3 regions of the Escherichia ruysiae genome follow, and region 1 is predicted to be linked to each of the others. Evidence: predicted binding sites of a transcription regulator. Region 1 holds the regulator's gene; each other region holds the start of a gene.
What was found. The regulator sigma-54, encoded in region 1, starts transcription at its own class of promoters, with help from an activator protein. The targets are predictions, from matches to a motif close to GTTGGCACANNTTTCGCTNT.
Positions count from the first base shown of each region.

Region 1 (7,909 bases):
AAACCAGAGTTAAAGAGGGCGATAACGGCGGCCAGTGCTTCCACTTCCTGTGGACCGGTCGCTTCGACTTCAATCTGCCGTCCTTTGGCGGAGTCCAGCATCAGCAGCGCAATAACGCTGTTCGCTTCAGCCTCGGTGCCTTCGTCATTACGTAACAGCACTTCAGCGTCAAAACCCTGCATTAATTCAAAGAGTTTCATGGCAGGCCGGGCATGCATGCCCAGCTTGTTTGTGATTTCAACAGTTTGCTTGACGGTCATGGTTTACGTTTTTCCAGCGTACGATGGCGTGACTGGACGTTTTTACCGCGCGAGCGGAAGTAGTCTGCCAGCTGTTCTGCAATATACACCGAACGGTGCTTCCCGCCGGTACAACCAATGGCGACCGTCAGGTAGCTACGGTTGTTGGTTTCCAGCATAGGTAACCATAGCTCAAGGTAGCTTCGCGTCTGGTAGATAAAATTGTGTACTTCTGTGTGGCGGTCGAGGAACGCGGCGACAGGTTTATCAAGACCTGTCATTGGACGCAGTTTCGGATCCCAGTGCGGGTTCGGCAAGAAGCGCACGTCAAAGACGTAATCGGCATCGATAGGAATGCCGTGTTTGAAGCCGAAGGACTCAAAGACCATCGTCAGTTCACGCTCGCGTTTTCCCAGCAAACGGGTACGCAACATTTCTGCCAACTCGTGAACGGACATTTCTGAGGTATCGACAATCAAATCTGCCCGCGAACGCAGTGGCTCCAGCAGATCGCTTTCTTTGTCGATAGCACTTTCCAGCGACAGGTTCTTGCTGGAGAGCGGATGCAGACGGCGCGTATCGCTGTAACGACGAATCAGGGTGTTACGATCAGCATCCAGGAACAGCAGTTGCGGTGAGAAAGCATCAGGCAGGTTACTCATCGCCTGTTCGAATATTTCTGGTGACTCCGGCATATTACGAACATCAATGCTGACGGCGGCAGAAATCTCGCGATCGGCGAGCGTGCGAGCCAGATCGGGTAACAGCACTACGGGAAGGTTATCCACGCAGTAAAAACCCATATCTTCCAGCGCACGCAGGGCGACAGATTTACCTGAGCCTGAACGTCCGCTGACGATCATCAGTACCATGTACTGTTTCTCCTCACAACGTCTAAAAGAGACATTACAGAATAACTACGCTTCATCCGGAGTACCTTCGGTATCCGTAATGATTTGATACAGCTCTTCATCACTCTGGGCTGCACGTAAACGGCGGCAGATGGTTTTGTCCGCCAGACGTTTCGCCACCAGCGAAAGAGTATGCAGGTGCGTTTTAGTTTGGTCAGCCGGCACCAGCAGGGCAAAAAGTAAATCCACCGGTTGGTTGTCGATGGCATCGAAAGCTATAGGCGTTTCGAGCTGAACGAAAACACCAACGGCACGCAGAGTATCTTCTTCCAGTTTGCCATGCGGAATGGCAATGCCATTACCGATACCGGTACTGCCCATTTTTTCCCGCGTCAGAATAGCTTCAAAAACCACCTGAGGCGGCAGGCTGAGTTGTTTCGCAGCCAGTTCGCTGATAATTTCCAGTGCACGTTTTTTGCTCTGACAGTGGACGCGGCTTCGCGTACATTCCCTGTTAAGAACACTGCTAAGCTGTAGAGTTGTATCATTATTTGTCATAATTTCACCTAAGAACCTGACCACTCAAATCGTGGGACAGGTTCGGAGCATTAACTGTACAAATGGCCCGTTGTGTCGCACAACAGGCCGCCATGCACTTGCTAATTGCCCGGACAATTAGTGTTGTTTCAATTTATCTTTATGCTTGGTCAACTGGCGTGCCAGCTTATCAATTAAGCCATCAATGGCAGCATACATGTCCTGACCTTCCGCGCTGGCATGAATTTCGCCACCGTTTACATGCAGTGTTGCATCTGAGGTATGGGTGACTTTCTCCACTTTCAGAACAACATAGACCTGGTTGATTCGGTCAAAATATTGCTCAAGTTTGGCAAATTTTGATGTGACAAATTCGCGCAGGGCCTCGGTGATCTCGACGTTATTTCCGGTAATGTTGAGCTGCATAGTGTCTTCCTTATCGGTTGGGTCAAACGAGCTGTTTACGCTGGTTTGACGGCGGAATGGATAAAGACTCTCGGTATTTCGCAACAGTGCGGCGTGCCACCATGATACCTTGTTCCGACAGCAAAGAGGTTAACTTGCTGTCGCTCAACGGTTTCGCTGGGTTTTCCGCCGCGATTAATTTCTTCACCAGCGCACGAATCGCCGTGGACGAGGCTTCGCCGCCGCCCTCGGTATTGACGTGACTGGAGAAAAAATACTTCAGTTCAAAAATGCCTCGTGGACTATGCAGGTACTTTTGCGTGGTCACGCGAGATATCGTCGATTCATGCATTTCGACGGCCTGGGCGATGTCGGCCAGTACCATCGGTTTCATATATTCTTCGCCTTGCTCAAAGAAGGCTTGCTGCTGTTCAACAATACAGCGACTCACGCGCAGTAGCGTATCGTTACGGCTTTCCAGACTCTTAATCAACCATTTGGCATCCTGCAGATTGCTGCGGATAAACTGGCTGTCGCCATCGTTACGTGTGTTATTGCACATCGAGGCGTAGTGCTGGTTGATTTGCAGACGCGGAATGCTGTCGCTGTTGAGTTCCACCGTCCAGTGGCCGTTATGCTTACGCACCAACACATCTGGAATGACATATTCCGGCTCACCGGTCTGGATCGACTGGCCGGGGCGTGGATCGAGCGACTGGATCAGATTGACGGCTTCTTTCAGCACATCTTCTTTCAGACGCGTGACGCGCATTAAAGTGCGGAAGTCGTGATTGGCTAACAGATCGAGATGATCGCTAATGATCAGCCTGGCCTCTTCCAGCCACGGCGTGGTCTTATCGAATTGGGAGAGTTGGATCAGCAGACAGTCGCGCAGATCTTTCGCCGCTACACCGACCGGGTCAAACCGTTGGATCCGCTTGAGGACCGCTTCAACTTCATCGATGTCGATCTCTTCATCGCCCATGCTTTCGAGAATATCTTCCAGTGGGACGGTGAGATAACCGGTATCATCAACGGCATCAACGATGGAGGTGGCGATAGCGCGGTCAGTGTCGGAAAACGGTGTCAGCTCGACCTGCCACATCAGGTAATCCTGCAAGGTCTGCGTCGTTTCGCCTTGATAGACCGGTAGCTCGTCGTCGATATAGTCACCGCTGGTGCCGGACGGCGTACCGGCTGTATAGATGGTGTCCCAACTGGCGTCGAGCGGCAGCTCTTCCGGCATCTCTTTTTGTTCGAGCGCGTCAGCGGTGTCCAGCGTTTCGCTGTCTGGCGTTTCGTGAGTGTCGATTTCATCATGAGTGTCGATTTGCTCAAGCAGTGGATTACTCTCCAGCGCCTGCTGCAGCTCCTGTTGAAGTTCCAGCGTGGACAGCTGCAACAGACGAATTGCCTGTTGTAGCTGAGGCGTCATCGCCAGTTGCTGACTAAGCCTGAGTTGCAAACCTTGCTTCATGTTCAGAATCGTACTCTCCTGCTAAAACGTCGCGAGCTTCTACCCTATCAGAGTCTGAAGTCTTCCCCAAGGTATACACGCTTAACATGTTCGTCTTGTAAGATTTCTGTAGGTGTGCCGTGGGCGATCAAATGCCCCTGACTAACGATATAAGCGCGTTCACAAACTGCCAGTGTTTCACGCACGTTATGGTCGGTGATCAGCACGCCCAGGCCGCTGTCGCGCAGGTGCTCAATGATGCGTTTGATGTCGATAACCGAGATCGGGTCAACCCCGGCAAACGGTTCATCAAGCAGAATAAATTTCGGATTCGCAGCCAGTGCGCGGGCAATTTCTACACGGCGACGTTCACCACCGGAGAGCGATTGCCCCATGCTGTCACGCAGGTGCTCAATGTGAAACTCTTCCATCAGCTCGTTCGCACGGTCTTCACGTTGTTCAGCAGACAAATCGTCACGAATTTGCAGTACCGCCATCAGGTTATCGTAAACGCTGAGGCGGCGGAAAATGGAGGCTTCCTGCGGCAGATAGCCGATACCGCGACGCGCGCGCGCGTGTAATGGCAGCAGGCTGATATCGTCATCATCAATAATGATGTTGCCTGCATCGCGCGGCACAATGCCAACAACCATGTAGAAAGTGGTGGTCTTACCGGCACCGTTTGGCCCCAGCAGACCGACAATTTCTCCGGAGTTGACGGTCAGGCTGACGTCTTCTACCACGCGGCGACCCTTGTAGGCTTTTGCAAGGTTCTTTGCTGTTAATGTTGCCATAACGAATTAATTACCTTTCTTCTGCGCCGGGGTCTGGCCTTTGTTGTTTTTATCCTGCAACTGCGACGGCACCAGAACGGTGGTTACGCGCTTACCTTTATCGCTGAAAGCCTGCATTTTCTGCTCTTTCACCAGATAAGTGATTTTATCGCCCTTTATATTGCTATCGACCTGCTGCAGATAAGCATTACCGGTCAGAACGACAAAATCTTTCGCCAGTTCGTAATGCATCTGGGAAGCGTGACCTTCGACAGGTTTACCGTTGTCCTGCATTTGATAGAACGTCGCTGGCTTACCGTAGCCATCGATCACTTCTTTGCCCTGCTCGCCGCCCGGGCGGGTAACGACCACTTTATCGGCATTAATTTTGATGGTGCCCTGGGTAACGATGACGTTACCCGTGAAGGTGACTACGTTGCCTTGCATATCAAGAGATTGCTGATCCGACTCAATGTGAATCGGCTGGTCAGTGTCTCCGGTAACGGCAAATGCCGGAATACTGGCGGCCAGAAGTGAGCTGGCAAGCACAAGATTAAGGCTGAGTTTGTTTGTTTTGAATTTCATAGGATGTTCTAACCTTTTCAATCAGCTCGGCGTTCTTGCTGCGTAAGTTGCCGCGCATTTTCAGACCGCTGGAGTTAAATGTTGTTCCGTATAACGTGACGAGGTCTTCAGAGGTAACATCCTGCGTCACCAGATTGATCTGCGCGTTATCCGTCGTGATTCTGCGAAGTTGAGAGTCCGGCACGAGTGCGTTGACTTCAACGTGTCCATATAAATAGAGCATCCGATCATTGGTCAGCTTGGCTTTATCCGCTTTTACGGACCATGTCGGGATTTTATCCTTATCAAACGTAGTAAGTACCGGTTGCGTAAACCACGAAACGGCCTGATCGGAATAATATTCAACGTGTTGAGCAATCAATCGATAGCTTAGCGCCCCTTCTGGGTTATAGACGAGCGTGTCCGTATGCTCGCTTTTATAGGTGGGATCATTGTTGTTGACGACCACCTGGGCGGTATCGTCTTTCTCGGTCATGTTAATGCCGATCATCACCAGAACCGCCAGTGATAGCACAATGATAACCCAACGTCTGGCTTTACTCATATCGATTGCCCTTTGGCTTCATCCAGTTTGCCCTGCGCCAGGAGTAATAAGTCGCAAACTTCACGCACTGCGCCACGACCGCCAGCAATGCGAGTCACGTAATCGGCGCGCGGGAGCAACAGCGGATGCGCATCGGCCACGGCTACGCTTAGGCCCACTTTTTCCATTACCGGCCAGTCGATGAGATCATCCCCAACGTAAGCCACGTTTTCCGGGGCGATCGCCAGTTTTTCCAGCAGATCGCTAAAGGCGATAAGTTTATTCGACTGCCCCTGATACAAGTGAGTAATCCCCAATGTGGCACAGCGATCTTCTACCAGTTTAGCCTTTCGCCCGGTAATGATGGCGACTTCAATATCAGAGGTGAGCGCACAACGAATGCCATAACCATCACGAACATTGAACGCTTTAAGTTCTTCGCCGTTGTTGCCCATATAAATCAGGCCATCTGACAGCACGCCATCGACGTCAAGGATCAGCAGACGAATATTTTCTGCTTTTGCCATAACGTCGGCACTGACAGGGCCGTAACAGGTCTCAAGTGACGCACCTGCTTTATTCATTGTTGTTTATCCTTGAATCTTTACACTACGCCAGCACGCAGTAAATCATGCATATGTAACACACCGAGTAAATGGTCGCCATCGGCAACCATTACGGAGGTGATATGGCGGGACTGCATTAAGTTCAGTGCCTCAACGGCCAGAATGCCAGGGCGTACGCGAATTCCCCCCGGCGTCATCACATCGGCAATACTTAATTGACGGACATCCACGCCCATATCGAAGACACGGCGTAAATCACCGTCGGTAAAGATGCCTTCAATCATCATATTGTCATCGCAAATGACGGTCATACCAAGATTTTTGCGGGTAACTTCCAGTAATGCATCGCGCAGGCTGGCGGTTTTTTTGACATGCGGGATTTCATCACCCGTATGCATAATATCGTTTACGCGCAGTAGAAGTTTACGACCCAGTGCGCCGCCGGGATGTGAGAGCGCAAAATCTTCGGCGGTAAAGCCGCGCGCTTTTAACAGAGCGACGGCGAGCGCATCGCCCATAACCAGCGTGGCGGTGGTGCTGCTGGTCGGTGCCAGCCCCAACGGGCAGGCTTCTTTTGCTACTTTAACACACAGATGCACATCTGCGGCACGAGCCATGCTGCTCTCCGGGCGACCGGTAATGCAGATTAACGGCACGTGAAGACGCTTAAGCACCGGAATCAAGGCATTGATTTCGCTGGATTCACCAGAGTTAGAGATAGCTATTACCACATCCTGCGGGGTGACCATGCCTAAATCGCCATGCGCGGCTTCGCCAGGATGGACGAAAAATGACGGAGTACCGGTGCTGGCAAAGGTCGCGGCCATTTTGCGTCCAATGTGTCCCGATTTGCCCATCCCCATAACCACGACTTTACCTTTACACCAAAACATCTTTTCGCAAGCGAGCGCGAAATTCTGATTGATGTATTGATCAAGCTCCGCCAGGCATTCACGTTCAATCGCCAGGACTTCTTTACCTGCTTGCTGAAAGTCAAAACCCGGTTGCAACTCTACGTGCGACATAATGCGTTTCCAGTTATTCAACGAGTATTGGCGATAACCAGTACAACATCGCCAGCCATACGATAAATCCGCCTGTTAATAATACCCCTACGCCACGGCCCGGTTGCGGGGAGCGTCGCCAGCACAGCAACGCAAAAATAATGCTTACCAACAACATCACGCTGTAGTCACGGCTGTACGCCAGTGGGTTAATCTCCCCTGGCGTAATCAGCGCCGGCAGACCCAGCACGATGACGATATTAAAAATATTCGCGCCAATGATATTACCGACGGCGATGTCGTTTTCACCTTTGCGAACACCGGCTATCGCGGTTGCCAGTTCCGGCAGACTCGTGCCGATAGCGATTGCCGTCAGACCAATAGTCAATTCGCTGATGGCAAAGTAATTCGCCAGAACGGTGGCGTTATCAATCACCATCCGCGTTGCCACTGGCATGATGATCAGCGCAATGCCAAGCCATAAAAATGCGACGGGTAAACCGCCTTCACGCGGTAGCTCTGCAAGCTGCTCTCTGGTCAGGCTATCGGTTCCCTGACGTTCGGCCTGATGTGCAAGTTTAACAATGAACAGCAGCCATAGCACAGCCAGAAAAAGGAGAAAGATACCATCGCTGCGGCTAAGTTGTCCGTCATAGAGTACGGAACCGGCCACCACGCTGACGAATAACATTAATGGTAACTCGCGGCGCAGAACATCGGAATGGACGGTAAAAGGGCGCACCAGTGCGGTCAGACCGAGGATCAGCAAGATATTGATAATGTTTGAGCCAAGCGCCGTACCGACGGCTAAATCGCGTTGTTCGTGCAGTGACGCGGCAAGCGAAACAATAATCTCAGGAAGCGACGTGCCAATACTGACCACAGTCATGCCAATGATCAGCGGTGGGATGCCAAAAGTGCGGCAAAGAATGGAAGCGGCAAATACCAGACGATCGGCACTGTATACGAC
Region 1 is NZ_JAVIWS010000001.1:3,189,969-3,197,877, forward strand. Features, by position in the region: gene npr (PTS phosphocarrier protein NPr) at 1-260, opposite strand, end outside; gene rapZ (RNase adapter RapZ) at 257-1,111, opposite strand; gene ptsN (PTS IIA-like nitrogen regulatory protein PtsN) at 1,157-1,648, opposite strand; gene hpf (ribosome hibernation promoting factor) at 1,766-2,053, opposite strand; gene rpoN (RNA polymerase factor sigma-54) at 2,076-3,509, opposite strand; gene lptB (LPS export ABC transporter ATP-binding protein) at 3,557-4,282, opposite strand; gene lptA (lipopolysaccharide ABC transporter substrate-binding protein LptA) at 4,289-4,846, opposite strand; gene lptC (LPS export ABC transporter periplasmic protein LptC) at 4,815-5,390, opposite strand; gene kdsC (3-deoxy-manno-octulosonate-8-phosphatase KdsC) at 5,387-5,953, opposite strand; gene kdsD (arabinose-5-phosphate isomerase KdsD) at 5,974-6,960, opposite strand; gene RGV86_RS15485 (calcium/sodium antiporter) at 6,974-7,909, opposite strand, start outside.

Region 2 (7,909 bases), 450 kb from region 1:
GCCCTGATCCAGAAATATAACTATTCCGGGCCACGATACACCTCGTACCCGACCGCGCTGGAGTTTTCAGAAGACTTCGGCGAACAGGCGTTTTTACAAGCCGTGGCGCGCTACCCTGAGCGTCCATTATCTCTCTACGTTCATATTCCGTTCTGCCACAAGCTTTGCTACTTCTGTGGTTGCAATAAGATTGTCACACGCCAGCAGCACAAGGCCGATCAGTATCTGGACGCGCTGGAGCAAGAAATCGTTCATCGTGCACCGCTGTTTGCCGGGCGTCACGTTAGTCAGTTGCACTGGGGTGGCGGTACGCCGACGTACCTGAATAAAGCGCAAATCAGCCGCCTGATGAAGCTGCTGCGGGAAAACTTCCAGTTTACTGCCGACGCGGAAATCTCGATCGAAGTCGATCCGCGTGAAATCGAACTGGATGTACTCGATCATTTACGTTCCGAAGGATTTAATCGCCTGAGCATGGGCGTGCAGGACTTCAACAAAGAAGTACAGCGTCTGGTCAATCGCGAGCAGGATGAAGAATTCATCTTTGCGCTGCTTAACCATGCGCGTGAGATTGGCTTTACCTCCACCAACATTGACCTGATTTACGGCCTGCCGAAACAGACGCCGGAGAGTTTCGCCTTTACCCTGAAACGCGTGGCGGAGCTGAACCCCGATCGTCTGAGCGTCTTTAACTACGCGCATTTGCCGACCATTTTTGCTGCTCAGCGTAAAATCAAAGATACTGACCTGCCGAGTCCGCAGCAGAAACTCGATATCCTGCAGGAAACCATCGCTTTCCTGACGCAATCGGGTTATCAGTTTATTGGTATGGATCACTTTGCCCGCCCGGATGACGAGCTGGCTGTGGCTCAGCGTGAAGGCGTGCTACATCGTAATTTCCAGGGCTACACCACTCAGGGGGATACCGACCTGCTGGGGATGGGTGTTTCAGCCATCAGCATGATTGGCGACTGCTACGCGCAAAACCAGAAAGAGTTGAAGCAGTACTATCAGCAGGTGGATGAACAGGGTAATGCGCTGTGGCGCGGTATTGCGTTAACGCGCGATGACTGTATTCGCCGCGATGTGATTAAGTCTCTTATCTGCAATTTCCGTCTGGATTACGCCCCCGTTGAACAACAGTGGGATTTGCACTTCGCTGATTACTTTGCGGAAGATCTCAAGCTTCTCGCCCCGTTAGCAAAAGATGGGCTGGTGGATGTCAATGAGAAGGGGATTCAGGTGACGGCAAAAGGCCGCTTGCTGATCCGCAACATCTGCATGTGCTTTGATACTTATCTGCGCCAGAAAGCGCGGATGCAGCAGTTCTCACGGGTGATTTAAATTGTGAATGGCGCTTCGTTTATAAGGATGATAAACGAAGCGCCATGAGATTGATGACAAACCTCACAAAAGAATGCGAACTGTCCCCTCGCCCCATTGGGGAGAGGGTTAGGGTGAGGGGAACATGCCGGCATCGATGCGAACAATGACCCTCACTCTGGCCCTCTTGCCTTCTAGGGAGACGATCAGGCTCGCATTGGCTACTCAGCAGTCTATAACGAGCTTCAGCTAAACAGCCCAATCATCGCGACACACAGGATGGCCGCAACGGCAGTTTGCGGTGTGTGGCTATCAACTGCGCCACTCGATACCAGATTAATTATTGATTCCAGCATAATGACTTCCCCCGTATTCCGGGCAAGATCATACTGAACTTATCAGAACAGTAAAGCGCAAAATAACAGCAATTTGCGCTCAATAATCAATCTTTACACACCAGCCGTGAATCACTCCATCCCCAACTCTTTTAACTTACGTGTCAGGGTGTTACGTCCCCAACCAAGCAGTCGCGCTGCTTCTTGTTTATGCCCCTGCGTATGTCGCAAAGCAGTAGTTAGTAACGTCCGCTCCAGCTCTGGCTGCGCTTCAGAAAGCAGGTTTTGATGACCGGAACGCAGCGCCCGATCTGCCCATTGCGCTAACAACGTTGCCCAACTGTCCGGTTGCATAGTGGAAGGACTTTCCGGAACCGTAGATTCAAACAGTTCGCCGGGCAAATCCTGAATCAACACTTCCTGTCCGGCGGCCATCACCGTTAACCAGCGGCAGGTGTTTTCCAGTTGGCGCACGTTCCCCGGCCATGCCAGACGCGTCAGGGCGGCTTCGGTTTCCGGATGCAGCAACTTCGCTTCTACGCCCAGTTCGCGCGCGGCAACCTGTAAAAAATGGCGTGCCAGGCGGGGAATATCTTCCCGACGCTCACGCAGTGGCGGCAGATGAACGCGGATAACGTTCAGGCGGTGGAAAAGATCCTCACGGAACTTGCCTTCCTGCACGCGCAGTTCCAGGTTCTGGTGAGTCGCGGCAATAATACGCACATCCACTTTCACCGGCGCATAGCCACCAACGCGATAAAACTGACCGTCTGCCAGCACGCGCAGCAAACGCGTCTGCACATCCAGCGGCATATCGCCAATTTCGTCGAGAAATAACGTGCCGCCATCGGCCTGTTCAAAACGCCCCTGGCGAATAGTATTCGCGCCAGTAAACGCGCCTTTCTCGTGACCGAACAGTTCTGATTCGATCAAATCTTTTGGGATAGCCGCCATATTCAGCGCGATAAACGGCGCTTTGGCACGCGGACTGTGGCGATGCAGGGCATGAGCGACCAGCTCTTTACCGGTGCCGGACTCGCCATTGATCAACACGCTAATGGAAGAGCGCGAGAGCCGACCGATAATACGGAACACGTCCTGCATGGCTGGCGCTTCGCCGATGATATCGGTCGTCGGGCCGTTAAGCTGAATATTGCGCGGCTGCTGCTGTTCCTGATAATGGCTGATGGCGCGCTCAACCAGCGCCACGGCTTCGTCGATATCAAACGGTTTGGGCAGATAATCAAACGCCCCTTGTTGATAGGCGCTAACGGCGGCATCCAGATCCGAGTGCGCGGTCATAATGATGACCGGAAGCATCGGATGGCGTTGTTTAATTTGCTTGAGCAACGCCAGTCCGTCCATTCCGGGCATACGGATATCTGAAAGCAGTACATCCGGCGTTTTACTCGCCAGTGCATCCAGCACTTCGGTGCCGCTCTCAAATGTCGTACAGGTTAAACCCGCCCCAGCGAGCGCACGTTCAAGCACCCAACGGATGGAACTATCGTCATCGACTACCCAGACTATCCCTCGTTGCATAAACGTCACCTTTATTTCCTGATAGGCAGGTAAACCGAGAACTCGGTATGACCTGGCCAACTGGTAAATTCAATTTTGCCTGAATGCTGATCAATCAAATTACGGGCAATGGATAAGCCAAGCCCGGTGCCGCCTTCGCGACCGCTGACCATCGGGTAAAACAGCGTATCCTGTAAGTGAGGCGGGATACCCGGCCCGTTATCTTCCACATCGATCCGCGCTGCCAGCCGATAACGCTCACCGTGCAAGGTCAGCTGGAAAGCCGTGCGGGTACGCAGAATAATTTCGCCGCCTTCCGGCCCCAGCGCCTGTAGCGCATTACGCACAATATTCAGTAATACCTGTTCAATTTGATCCGGATCGTGCGCCAGTTCCGGCAGGCTGGGGTCGTAATCACGAATCAACCGCACGTTATCAGGCAGTTCCATCGACACCAGCGTCACCACGCGTTCAGCCACTTTGTGAATACTTTCGGTAACGCGCGTACCGGGCAGCTGCGGCCCCAACAGACGGTCGACCAGATTTCGCAGCCGGTCCGCCTGTTCGATAATCACTTTGGTATATTCCAGCAGTGACGGGTCAGGTAATGCTTTGCTGAGCAGCTGCGCCGCGCCACGTAAACCGCCAAGCGGATTTTTAATCTCATGTGCCAGGCCGCGTACCAAATCGCGGGCAGCTACCTGCTGGGCGTGCTGTAGCTGTTCCTGACTTAAGCGGCGCTGGTTATCCATTGGTGCCATCTCCAGCAGGATCATGCCGTCCGGCATACGCTGGGCCGTCACAGAAAGGATATGCGAACGCCCGTCGATGACCAGCGTCACTTCGTTATCGGTAAAACCTTGCCCCGCCTCCAGACTTTCTTGCATCAGCTCGATATTTAATGAGAAGTAGCTCAACAGTTCCGGTAACGGCGTACCAAACAATTTGCGGGAGCTTTGGGCGAGCAGTTGTTGCGCAGCGGGGTTGGCGTAATGAATCGCCAGGTTGTCATCGATTAACAAAATACTGTTAATCAGCGAGTTGAGGATCTGCCCAGCATCGGGCTGCGTGCCTGTTGCCATAAAGCAGTCTCCTGAACAGGTTGCACCATTTTAGTGCATTATAGCTTTTTACGGATAAAAAGCGCGAAGCATCAGAGAATTGACGGAGAAAAAAGCCCATGCAGAGATGGGCTGAAATTTCCACGGCAACTAAAAACCAGTCCCATCAGGCTATTTTATTTGCCATTTTGAACCTGGGCAGTGCTCGAACTCCTCACGTACCGATGTACGCTCGGGGTTCTGCGCGCTGTCCGTGTTCAAACTGGCTGCAACAATTACGCCAGATGGGCCTGGTTTGAACCCCCGGCGTTGTTCGCGCCGGGTAGTACAACTTCAACTATTAGACGCTGTAGTACAGTTCAAACTCTACCGGATGCGGAGTCATACGCACGCGGTCATCTTCTTCGCGACGCAGGGCGATGTACGCATCGATTGCTTCATCAGTGAACACGCCACCGGCTTTCAGGAACTCGCGATCCAGATCCAGTTCGTTCAGTGCTTCTTCCAGAGAGCCTGCAACCTGTGGGATCTCTTTCGCTTCTTCTGGCGGCAGGTCATACAGGTTTTTGTCCATCGCTTCGCCCGGATGGATCTTGTTCTTGATACCATCAAGACCGGCCATCAGCAGGGCAGCAAAGCACAGGTACGGGTTAGCCGCCGGGTCCGGGAAACGTACTTCGATACGACGTGCTTTCGGAGAAGAAACCACCGGAATACGGATAGACGCAGAACGGTTACGTGCAGAGTAAGCCAGCATTACCGGTGCTTCGTAGCCCGGGACCAGACGCTTATAAGAGTTGGTGGTCGGGTTTGCCAGGGCGTTAATCGCTTTAGCGTGTTTGATTACGCCGCCAATGTAGTACAGCGCCTGCTCAGACAGACCTGCGTATTTATCGCCTGCAAACAGGTTTACGCCGTTTTTAGACAGCGACATGTGGCAGTGCATACCGGAGCCGTTATCACCAAACATCGGTTTTGGCATAAAGGTCGCGGTTTTACCGAAGCGGTGCGCCACGTTGTGAACGACATATTTGTAGATCTGAATTTCGTCAGCTTTTTTGGTCATGGTATTGAAGCGGGTTGCCACTTCGTTCTGACCTGCGGTCGCTACTTCGTGGTGATGTGCTTCAACCACCAGCCCCATCTGTTCCATCACCAGACACATTTCAGAACGGATATCCTGAGCTGAGTCTACTGGCGGAACCGGGAAGTAACCGCCTTTCACTGCCGGACGGTGACCTTTGTTACCACCTTCGTATTTGGTGGAGGAGTTCCATGCGCCTTCGATATCGTCGATAGCAACGTGAGAACCGGAGATAGAAGATCCGAAACGGATGTCATCGAACAAGAAAAATTCTGGTTCTGGCCCGAACAGTACGGTGTCGGCAATGCCAGTAGAGCGCAGGTAATCTTCGGCGCGTTTCGCGATGGAGCGCGGGTCACGGTCATAGCCTTGCAGGGTGCCAGGTTCAAGGATATCGCAACGGATAATCAGGGTAGAGTCGGCGAAGAACGGGTCAATCACTGCGGTGGATGCGTCTGGCATCAGCACCATGTCGGATTCGTTAATGCCTTTCCAGCCGCCAATCGAGGAGCCGTCAAACATTTTGCCTTCTTCGAAGAATTCAGCATTCACCTGATGAGCAGGGATAGTGACGTGCTGTTCTTTACCTTTGGTATCGGTGAAGCGCAAATCAACAAACTTCACTTCGTGCTCGTTCAGCATCGTCAGTACGTGTTCAGCGGACATACTTTAACTCTCCTGGATTGGTCATTGTCGTCGTGGTAACGAAATCTGCAATTATTTTGGCCGTGTCGCCGTAAAAAAGATAAAGCGAAATCTGTGCCAACTTTTAAATTGCCCCTAAAAGGCGTTATCATGCTTAACATCGTGCAAAAGGGCTGCACCATGATGTGAATGTTGCACCAATAGAGTGCTTCAATGGAAACATTAAGCACCATATTGGTGCAATGACCTTTGGATAACCCTTTTTATGCTCCGTGAAAGCGATCACAAAGGGACTCTGCAATACTTGTTTGCGGAGGATGTTTGTGATCCTGTTTTGTAGTGCGATTAATCCGTGTACAATAACGCGCTATTTCTAATGCCTGAGGCAAAGTTGTGATCGAAAAATTGCGTAATATCGCCATCATCGCGCACGTCGACCATGGTAAAACCACCCTGGTAGACAAGCTGCTCCAACAATCCGGTACGTTCGACTCTCGTGCCGAAACCCAAGAGCGCGTGATGGACTCCAACGATTTGGAGAAAGAGCGTGGGATTACCATCCTCGCGAAAAACACCGCTATCAAATGGAATGATTACCGTATCAACATCGTTGATACCCCGGGGCACGCCGACTTCGGTGGTGAAGTTGAACGTGTAATGTCCATGGTAGACTCAGTGCTGCTGGTGGTTGACGCATTTGACGGCCCGATGCCGCAAACGCGCTTCGTAACCAAAAAAGCGTTTGCTTACGGCCTGAAGCCGATTGTTGTTATCAACAAAGTTGACCGCCCTGGCGCGCGTCCTGACTGGGTTGTGGATCAGGTATTCGACCTGTTCGTTAACCTTGACGCGACCGATGAGCAGCTGGACTTCCCGATCGTTTACGCTTCTGCGCTGAACGGCATCGCGGGTCTGGATCACGAAGATATGGCGGAAGACATGACCCCGCTGTATCAGGCGATTGTTGACCACGTTCCTGCGCCGGACGTTGACCTTGACGGTCCGTTCCAGATGCAGATTTCTCAGCTCGATTACAACAGCTATGTTGGCGTTATCGGCATTGGCCGCATCAAGCGCGGTAAAGTGAAGCCGAACCAGCAGGTTACTATCATCGATAGCGAAGGCAAAACCCGTAACGCGAAAGTCGGTAAAGTGCTGGGCCACCTCGGTCTGGAGCGTATCGAAACCGATATGGCGGAAGCTGGCGATATCGTGGCGATCACGGGCCTTGGCGAACTGAACATTTCTGACACCGTTTGCGACACGCAAAACGTTGAAGCATTGCCGGCACTCTCCGTTGATGAGCCGACCGTTTCTATGTTCTTCTGCGTTAACACCTCGCCGTTCTGCGGTAAAGAAGGTAAGTTCGTTACTTCCCGTCAGATCCTGGATCGTCTGAACAAAGAACTGGTACACAACGTTGCGCTGCGCGTAGAAGAAACCGAAGACGCCGATGCGTTCCGCGTTTCTGGTCGTGGCGAACTGCACCTGTCTGTTCTGATCGAAAACATGCGTCGTGAAGGTTTCGAACTGGCGGTATCCCGTCCGAAAGTTATCTTCCGTGAAATCGACGGTCGTAAACAAGAGCCGTATGAAAACGTGACTCTGGACGTTGAAGAACAGCATCAGGGTTCTGTAATGCAGGCGCTGGGCGAACGTAAAGGCGACCTGAAAAACATGAATCCAGACGGTAAAGGCCGCGTACGTCTCGACTACGTGATCCCAAGCCGTGGTCTGATTGGCTTCCGTTCTGAGTTCATGACCATGACTTCTGGTACTGGTCTGCTGTACTCCACCTTCAGCCACTACGACGATGTGCGTCCGGGCGAAGTGGGTCAGCGTCAGAACGGCGTACTGATCTCTAACGGTCAGGGTAAAGCGGTAGCGTTCGCGCTGTTCGGTCTGCAGGATCGCGGTAAGCTGTTCCTCGGTCACGGTGC
Region 2 is NZ_JAVIWS010000001.1:2,744,031-2,751,939, forward strand. Features, by position in the region: gene hemN (oxygen-independent coproporphyrinogen III oxidase) at 1-1,344, shown strand, start outside; gene RGV86_RS13305 (YshB family small membrane protein) at 1,569-1,679, opposite strand; gene glnG (nitrogen regulation protein NR(I)) at 1,791-3,200, opposite strand; gene glnL (nitrogen regulation protein NR(II)) at 3,212-4,261, opposite strand; gene glnA (glutamate--ammonia ligase) at 4,581-5,990, opposite strand; gene typA (ribosome-dependent GTPase TypA) at 6,363-7,909, shown strand, end outside.
Region 2: a site for sigma-54 is predicted at 6,072-6,091, ahead of glnA (glutamate--ammonia ligase). Genes of this name have one in related genera too.

Region 3 (7,909 bases), 1.7 Mb from region 1:
GATAACCAGGACGCCGACCACCAGTTTGACGATGGCAATCACCAGCGCCAGCAGCAGCCCGCCAGCGGTGAAGGTTTCCATTTGTCCCCACGGAATAAACACCCCGACGAACATCTGCAACACCACCAGCTGTTTCAGGCTGATACCCCATTTCATGACGCCAAAGCCGCTGCCGCTGTATTCAGAGAGCGGCCCTTCCTGCAACTCCTGCTCGGCTTCCGCAAGGTCGAACGGCAGTTTGCCCATTTCGATAAAGGTGGCGAATGCGCAGGCACAGAGTGCCAGCACCAGCGGGATGCTCTGGCTCAGAGGCCAGTGATAAACGGTGTCGGTGATGTTGCTGATGTTGGTGGAACCGGCAACCTGCGCCGCGACCCACAGGCCGAGCAACAACATCGGCTCGACCAGCACACCGAGCATCGCTTCACGGCTCGCGCCGATAGCGGTAAACGGGCTACCGGTATCCAGACCGGAAATGGCAAAGAAGAAACGCGCGATGGCAAAGAGATACAGTAAGGTGATCAAATCGCCCAGTTGCGGCAGCGGAGAACCGACGGTCACCACCGGCAGCGCGGTAGCGATAGTCAGCATGACGCCCACCATCACGTATGGCGTCAGGCGGAACACCCAGCCGGAGGCATCCGGGCCAACACTCTGACGCCCCAGCAGTTTGATAATGTCGCGATATTCCTGCAACACGCCCGGTCCGCGACGGTTATGCAAGCGTGCGCGCGCCACGCGGGTTATACCGGAGAGCAGCGGCGCAACGGCAAATAACACCAGCGCCTGAATTAACGGATATAAAACACTCATTCTCAGGCTCCTCGTGAAACAATAATCACCACCAGCACCGCCAGTTCAACCAGCGCCATCCGGCGGAACAGCAACGCACTCCCCTCGCTCTGCCAGCCCGGCACCAGCGACACTGGATTCAGCACTTTGCGCAGTTTCAGCACCGGCGCAAACGCCTGTTTCACCGGCATGGCAAAACCATGAGCAGTAATCACCATTGATTTTTCGTGGTCGTAGCCGCACACCCATGCCGCGCCACGGGAACGTGACGGCAGGCGGTCGCCTTTGCAAATCGCCATAATGATGAATGGCAGCAGCGGGCAGGCAATCAGCAGCAGGGTGATCATTGGTTGAGAAACGGTAGTGTTAGCAGGCTCCAGCGGCAGAGGTACAGCTGCTGACAGCATCGGCAGCAGCCACGGCGCAGCAACACCGCCAATCACGCAGCAAATCGCCAGTGCCACCACGCTTACGCTCATCAGGAGCGGCGCACAGGTGGCGTTTTCGGCTTCTTTGGTACGCGGCGCACCGAGGAACGTAACGCCATAGACTTTCGCCATACACATCACCGCCAGCGCACCGGTAATTGCCAGCCCCACGGCGAGCAGCGGCCCCAGCAGACGGGCAACGAACGTTCCGCTATTGCTCAGTTTGAAGAAGGATTGATAGATAACCCATTCACCGGCAAAACCGTTCAACGGCGGCAGCGCAGCCATTGCCATCAGCCCGACTAACATGGCGATGGAGATAACCGGCATTTTCTTGCCAATGCCGCCGAGTTTTTCGATATCGCGATGACCAGTACGGAACCAGACGCTACCCGCCCCAAGGAACAGTACGCTTTTGAACAGGCTATGATTAAGCAGATGGTACAGGCCACCGACCAGGCCAAGAGCAATCAGCGCCGGTTGTTCGAGCGCGATACCCGTTACGCCAGCCCCCAGCCCCAGCAGGATGATGCCGATATTTTCCAGTGTGTGGTAAGCCAGCAGACGCTGGATGTTGTGCTCCATCAGCGCATACAAACCACCGACGAACGCGGTGATCATGCCGAGCACCAGCAGCGCAATTCCCCACCACAGCGGCGCGTTACCGCCCAGCAGAGACAGGGTTAAAATGCCCAGCAGGCCGATTTTCATTACCACCGTGGAAAACAGCGCGGCAGCAGGCGCAGAAGCGTTAGCATGAGCCTGCGGCACCCAGCCGTGCAGCGGGATAATCCCGGCCAGCAGGCCAAAGCCAATCACGCCGAGCAGCCAGATATCGGAACCGAGCGGCAGCTGTTGCACGCGCATATCCAGCAGGCGCAGATCCAGCGTGCCGTAACGTTGCCAGACCAGCCAGCAGGCAATCGCCAGCAGCAGAGTGCCAAGACGCCCCAGCGCAAACCACAGTTTGCCCTCTTTGCTGTTGCTGGTGAGAAACACCGCGCACAGAGCCATGATTTCGGCCATTACCACGAACATGCCCAGATTGCTGGCAATGACGGCGCACACGGCGGCAACCATCAGCATATTGATCTGCAAACCGTTGCATTTCACCTGCGCGTGGCGATGCCAGTCAATGTTGTAGAGGCTGACAAACAGGCCACACAGGCCGAGGGTTATCAACCAAATCGCGTTAAGCGGAGAGATTTGCACATCGTAGCTTACCAGTGACAGCGTACCGCTCACGCCGACCGCCCCCGTCAGCACGGTGAAACCTGCTGCTGCTGTGTACACGCTACCAACCGCGCCGCCAATCCCGGCTATCCAGCCACTCAGCGCCTTATGAAAAGAAAAGAGAAATGCCAGAACAGCGGCGGCAACAAACCACGCCACGCCGCTGTTGATCAGGGAAATTGCGCTCATTTAGCCTCTCCACTTTGAGCCTGCTGAAACAAGGTGAGATCGCCAAAGTCCGTATTAAAAGTCAGCTCACGCTTACGTTTGCTGACGCGGGCGATATCGGTGTTATCCACCAGATGCAGGGCTTTGGTTGGGCACATCCGCACGCAGGCCGGACCTTGTTCATCAAAGCTACAAAGATCACATTTGACGGCGATCGCGCGAATGCCCGGCACCCAGTCAAGCAATGTGCTGACACGCGCCGGAGCAGGCGGTGCCGGTGGCGCTTTCGGGGTATTGGCATTTGCCGGAATATCCAGCGGACGGCTGCCGGAAAATTCAATTGCGCCAAACGGGCAGGCGATGCCGCAAAGTTTGCAGCTTACGCACAGACTTTCATTCAACTGCACGGCACCATCAACGCGGGTGATGGCATTAACCGGGCAGACCACCGCACAGGGCGCATCTTCACAGTGGTGACAGAGCTGCGGTGCAGATTCTTTTTCATTTAGCATCACTCGCAGGCGCGGCATGGATTGCAGGCCGTGCTGGCGATGCGTCTCTGAGCAGGCGGCCTCACAGGTGTGGCAACCGATACAGAGCGTGGAGTCAGCAATTACAAAACGATTCACCAGGCATTCCTCAGGTGATTGTCATTTTTGACGAAAACATGCCGATGAAATGTCATTTTCGACACTCATCGACACGCCCATCCCCAAACAGGCATGACGCCTGCAAAACGGGCAAAGCCTCAGCTCATGCTGCCGAGCTTTGTCCCTCTACCAGTTGGCTTAAATTCACCGGGGTATTGTTTTCAATGGCGGTGTATAAGCTGTCGTAAACGCCGGCGATTTTTTCGAGATAGTGTTCCAGCACTTGTTCGCGATTACGGATGTTGACCTTGCCATCAATCATGCCGTCACTGCTCAACTGAGCCAGTGCAATCCGCTGTTTGTCTTCGCCATCTTTCGTTTCGACGTAATACTCGATGGTATGGCTGTTAAAGCCATCCGCCAGGGTGACGTAAATGCGAAAATGTTCAAAAAGAACGAAACAGAGTTCTTTATCTGGCGCGCAGCTCATCGCGTGATGCAAACGCGCTTTTGATAACGTGATCCCCTGAACCAGCGAATTGCAATAGATATGCCACTGGTCCTGTAGGCGACGATGCCGCTGTGCGATGTAATCGGCTTTCTCGCTTATTTCCCAAATAGTCATTGTCAGGTTACCCGTTTAACAGAGATGCCTGCCCTTAAGCATTTTTTGTGCCAATTTTTAATTCATTGTTATTTAGGTGATTTTTATGATTCCGCTGAATTTCGACGCCGTGTCGACGTGTCATTTCGACATCATCGACATTATTCACCGCAGGGATAGTCAACACTGGCACAATTATTGCTTATAGCTGGCAATAGTTAATGGGAGGCGATATGCACGAAATAACCCTCTGCCAACGGGCACTGGAATTGATTGAACAACAGGCCGCAAAGCACGGTGCAAAACGCGTAACTGGGGTCTGGCTCAAAATTGGCGCATTTTCTTGTGTCGAAACCAGCTCTCTTGCCTTTTGTTTTGATCTGGTTTGCCGTGGCAGCGTGGCGGAAGGTTGTAAACTGCACCTCGAAGAACAAGAGGCCGAATGCTGGTGTGAAACATGCCAACAGTATGTGACGCTACTGACCCAGCGCGTCCGCCGCTGCCCACAGTGTCATGGCGACATGCTGCGCATTGTGGCAGACGACGGTTTACAGATTCGGCGGATAGAAATAGACCAGGAGTGAGCGATGTGTACAACATGCGGTTGCGGTGAAGGCAACCTGTATATCGAGGGTGATGAACATAACCCTCATTCCGCGTTTCGTAGCGCGCCTTTTGCCCCGGCTGCACGCCCGAAGATGAAAATAACCGGCATTAAAGCGCCTGAATTTACCCCCAGCCAGACCGAAGAGGGCGACCTGCATTACGGTCATGGCGAAGCAGGCACACACGCGCCGGGCATGAGCCAGCGCCGGATGCTGGAAGTCGAAATTGACGTGCTGGACAAAAATAATCGCCTGGCTGAACGTAACCGCGCGCGTTTTGCTGCCCGTAATCAACTGGTGCTCAACCTGGTATCCAGCCCCGGTTCCGGTAAAACCACGCTGCTGACGGAAACCTTAATGCGCCTGAAAGACAGCGTTCCGTGCGCGGTGATTGAAGGCGACCAGCAAACCGTGAACGATGCCGCACGTATTCGCGCTACCGGCACGCCAGCGATTCAGGTGAACACCGGTAAAGGTTGCCATCTTGACGCACAGATGATCGCCGACGCCGCGCCGCGTCTGCCACTGGACGATAACGGTATTCTGTTTATCGAAAACGTCGGCAACCTCGTATGCCCGGCCAGCTTCGATCTGGGTGAAAAACATAAAGTTGCGGTGCTTTCCGTTACCGAAGGCGAAGACAAACCGCTGAAATATCCGCATATGTTTGCCGCCGCCTCGCTGATGCTGCTCAACAAAGTTGACCTGCTGCCGTATCTCAATTTCGACGTTGAGAAATGCATCGCCTGCGCCCGCGAAGTCAATCCAGAAATTGAAATCATCCTCATTTCCGCCACCAGCGGCGAAGGGATGGACCAGTGGCTGAACTGGCTGGAGACACAGCGATGTGCATAGGCGTTCCCGGCCAGATCCGCACCATTGACGGTAACCAGGCTAAAGTCGACGTCTGCGGCATTCAGCGCGATGTCGATTTAACGTTAGTCGGCAGCTGCGATGAAAACGGTCAGCCGCGCGTGGGCCAGTGGGTACTGGTTCACGTTGGCTTTGCCATGAGCGTAATTAATGAAGCCGAAGCGCGCGACACCCTCGACGCATTACAAAATATGTTTGACGTTGAGCCGGATGTTGGCGCGCTGTTGTATGGCGAGGAAAAATAATGCGTTTTGTTGATGAATATCGCGCGCCGGAACAGGTGATGCAGTTAATTGAGCATCTGCGCGAACGTGCTTCACATCTCTCTTACACTGCCGAACGCCCTCTGCGCATTATGGAAGTGTGTGGCGGTCATACCCACGCCATTTTTAAATTCGGCCTCGATCAGTTACTGCCAGAAAACGTTGAGTTTATCCACGGTCCGGGCTGCCCGGTGTGTGTACTGCCGATGGGCAGAATCGACACCTGCGTGGAGATTGCCAGCCATCCGGAAGTGATTTTCTGTACCTTTGGCGACGCCATGCGCGTACCTGGAAAACAGGGGTCACTGTTGCAGGCAAAAGCACGCGGTGCCGATGTGCGCATCGTTTACTCGCCAATGGATGCGTTGAAACTGGCGCAAGAGAACCCAACCCGCAAAGTGGTGTTCTTCGGTTTAGGGTTTGAAACCACCATGCCGACCACCGCCATCACCCTGCAACAGGCAAAAGCCCACGATGTGCAGAACTTTTACTTCTTCTGCCAGCACATTACGCTTATCCCCACGCTGCGCAGTTTGCTGGAACAACCGGACAATGGCATTGATGCGTTCCTCGCGCCAGGCCACGTCAGTATGGTTATCGGCACCGATGCCTATAATTTTATCGCCAGCGATTTTAATCGTCCGCTGGTGGTCGCTGGTTTCGAACCACTTGATCTACTACAAGGCGTGGTGATGCTGGTAGAGCAGAAAATAGCGGCCCACAGCAAAGTAGAGAATCAGTACCGGCGAGTGGTGCCTGACGCAGGTAACCTGCTGGCGCAACAGGCGATAGCCGACGTGTTCTGCGTCAACGGCGACAGCGAATGGCGTGGCCTTGGGGTGATCGAATCCTCAGGCGTGCATCTGACGCCGAATTATCAGCAATTTGACGCTGAAGCGCATTTCCGCCCGGCACCGCAGCAGGTTTGCGATGACCCACGCGCGCGCTGTGGCGAAGTATTGACGGGCAAATGTAAGCCGCATCAATGCCCGCTGTTTGGTAACACCTGTAATCCTCAAACCGCATTCGGCGCGCTGATGGTCTCCTCTGAAGGAGCGTGCGCCGCGTGGTATCAGTATCGTCAGCAGGAGAGTGAAGCGTGAATAATATCCAACTCGCCCACGGCAGCGGCGGCCAGGCGATGCAGCAATTAATCAACAGCCTGTTTATGGAAGCCTTTGCGAATCCATGGCTGGCTGAGCAGGAAGATCAGGCGCGTCTTGACCTGGCACAACTGGTGGCGGAAGGCGACCGTCTGGCCTTTTCCACCGACAGTTACGTCATTGACCCGCTGTTCTTTCCTGGTGGCAATATTGGCAAGCTGGCGATTTGCGGCACGGCGAATGACGTGGCGGTCAGCGGCGCAATTCCACGCTATCTCTCCTGTGGATTTATCCTTGAAGAAGGATTGCCGATGGAGACGCTGAAAGCCGTGGTCACCAGCATGGCTGAAACTGCCCGTGCGGCTGGCATTGCTATTGTCACCGGCGATACCAAAGTGGTGCAGCGTGGGGCGGCAGATAAACTGTTTATCAACACCGCAGGCATGGGCGCGATCCCGGCAAATATTCACTGGGGTGCACAAACCCTGACCGCCGGCGATGTATTGCTGGTTAGCGGTACGCTCGGCGACCACGGTGCGACTATCCTTAACTTGCGCGAACAACTGGGGCTGGATGGCGAACTGGTCAGCGACTGCGCGGTGCTGACGCCGCTGATTCAGACGCTGCGAGACATTCCCGGCGTGAAGGCGCTGCGCGATGCCACCCGTGGTGGGGTGAATGCGGTGGTTCATGAGTTTGCGGCAGCCTGCGGTTGTGGTATTGAAATTACAGAAGCGGCACTGCCGGTTAAACCTGCCGTGCGCGGCGTTTGTGAGCTGCTGGGGCTGGACGCCCTCAACTTTGCCAACGAAGGTAAGCTGGTGATTGCCGTAGAGCGTAACGCGGCTGAGCAAGTGTTGGCGGCGCTGCATTCCCATCCACTAGGACAGGATGCGGCGTTAATTGGCGAAGTGGTGGAACGTAAAGGTGTTCGTCTCGCAGGGCTTTATGGCGTGAAACGAACTCTCGATCTACCTCACGCCGAACCGCTGCCTCGTATATGCTAATAAAAATCTAAAGCTCCTATAATTTGTCATTTACCTTTTGCACCGCTTAGCGGTGCTTTCCTGGAAGAACAACATGTCGTATACACCGATGAGTGATCTCGGGCAACAAGGGTTGTTCGACATCACTCGGACACTATTGCAGCAGCCCGATCTGGCCTCGCTGTGTGAGGCTCTTTCGCAACTGGTAAAGCGTTCTGCGCTCGCCGACAACGCGGCGATTGTGTTGTGGCAAGCGCAGACTCA
Region 3 is NZ_JAVIWS010000001.1:1,507,563-1,515,471, forward strand. Features, by position in the region: gene hycD (formate hydrogenlyase subunit HycD) at 1-813, opposite strand, end outside; gene hycC (formate hydrogenlyase subunit 3) at 816-2,642, opposite strand; gene hycB (formate hydrogenlyase subunit HycB) at 2,639-3,250, opposite strand; gene hycA (formate hydrogenlyase regulator HycA) at 3,375-3,836, opposite strand; gene hypA (hydrogenase maturation nickel metallochaperone HypA) at 4,049-4,399, shown strand; gene hypB (hydrogenase nickel incorporation protein HypB) at 4,403-5,275, shown strand; gene hypC (hydrogenase 3 maturation protein HypC) at 5,266-5,538, shown strand; gene hypD (hydrogenase formation protein HypD) at 5,538-6,659, shown strand; gene hypE (hydrogenase maturation carbamoyl dehydratase HypE) at 6,656-7,666, shown strand; gene flhA (formate hydrogenlyase transcriptional activator FlhA) at 7,740-7,909, shown strand, end outside.
Region 3: a site for sigma-54 is predicted at 4,001-4,020, ahead of hypA (hydrogenase maturation nickel metallochaperone HypA). Genes of this name have one in related genera too.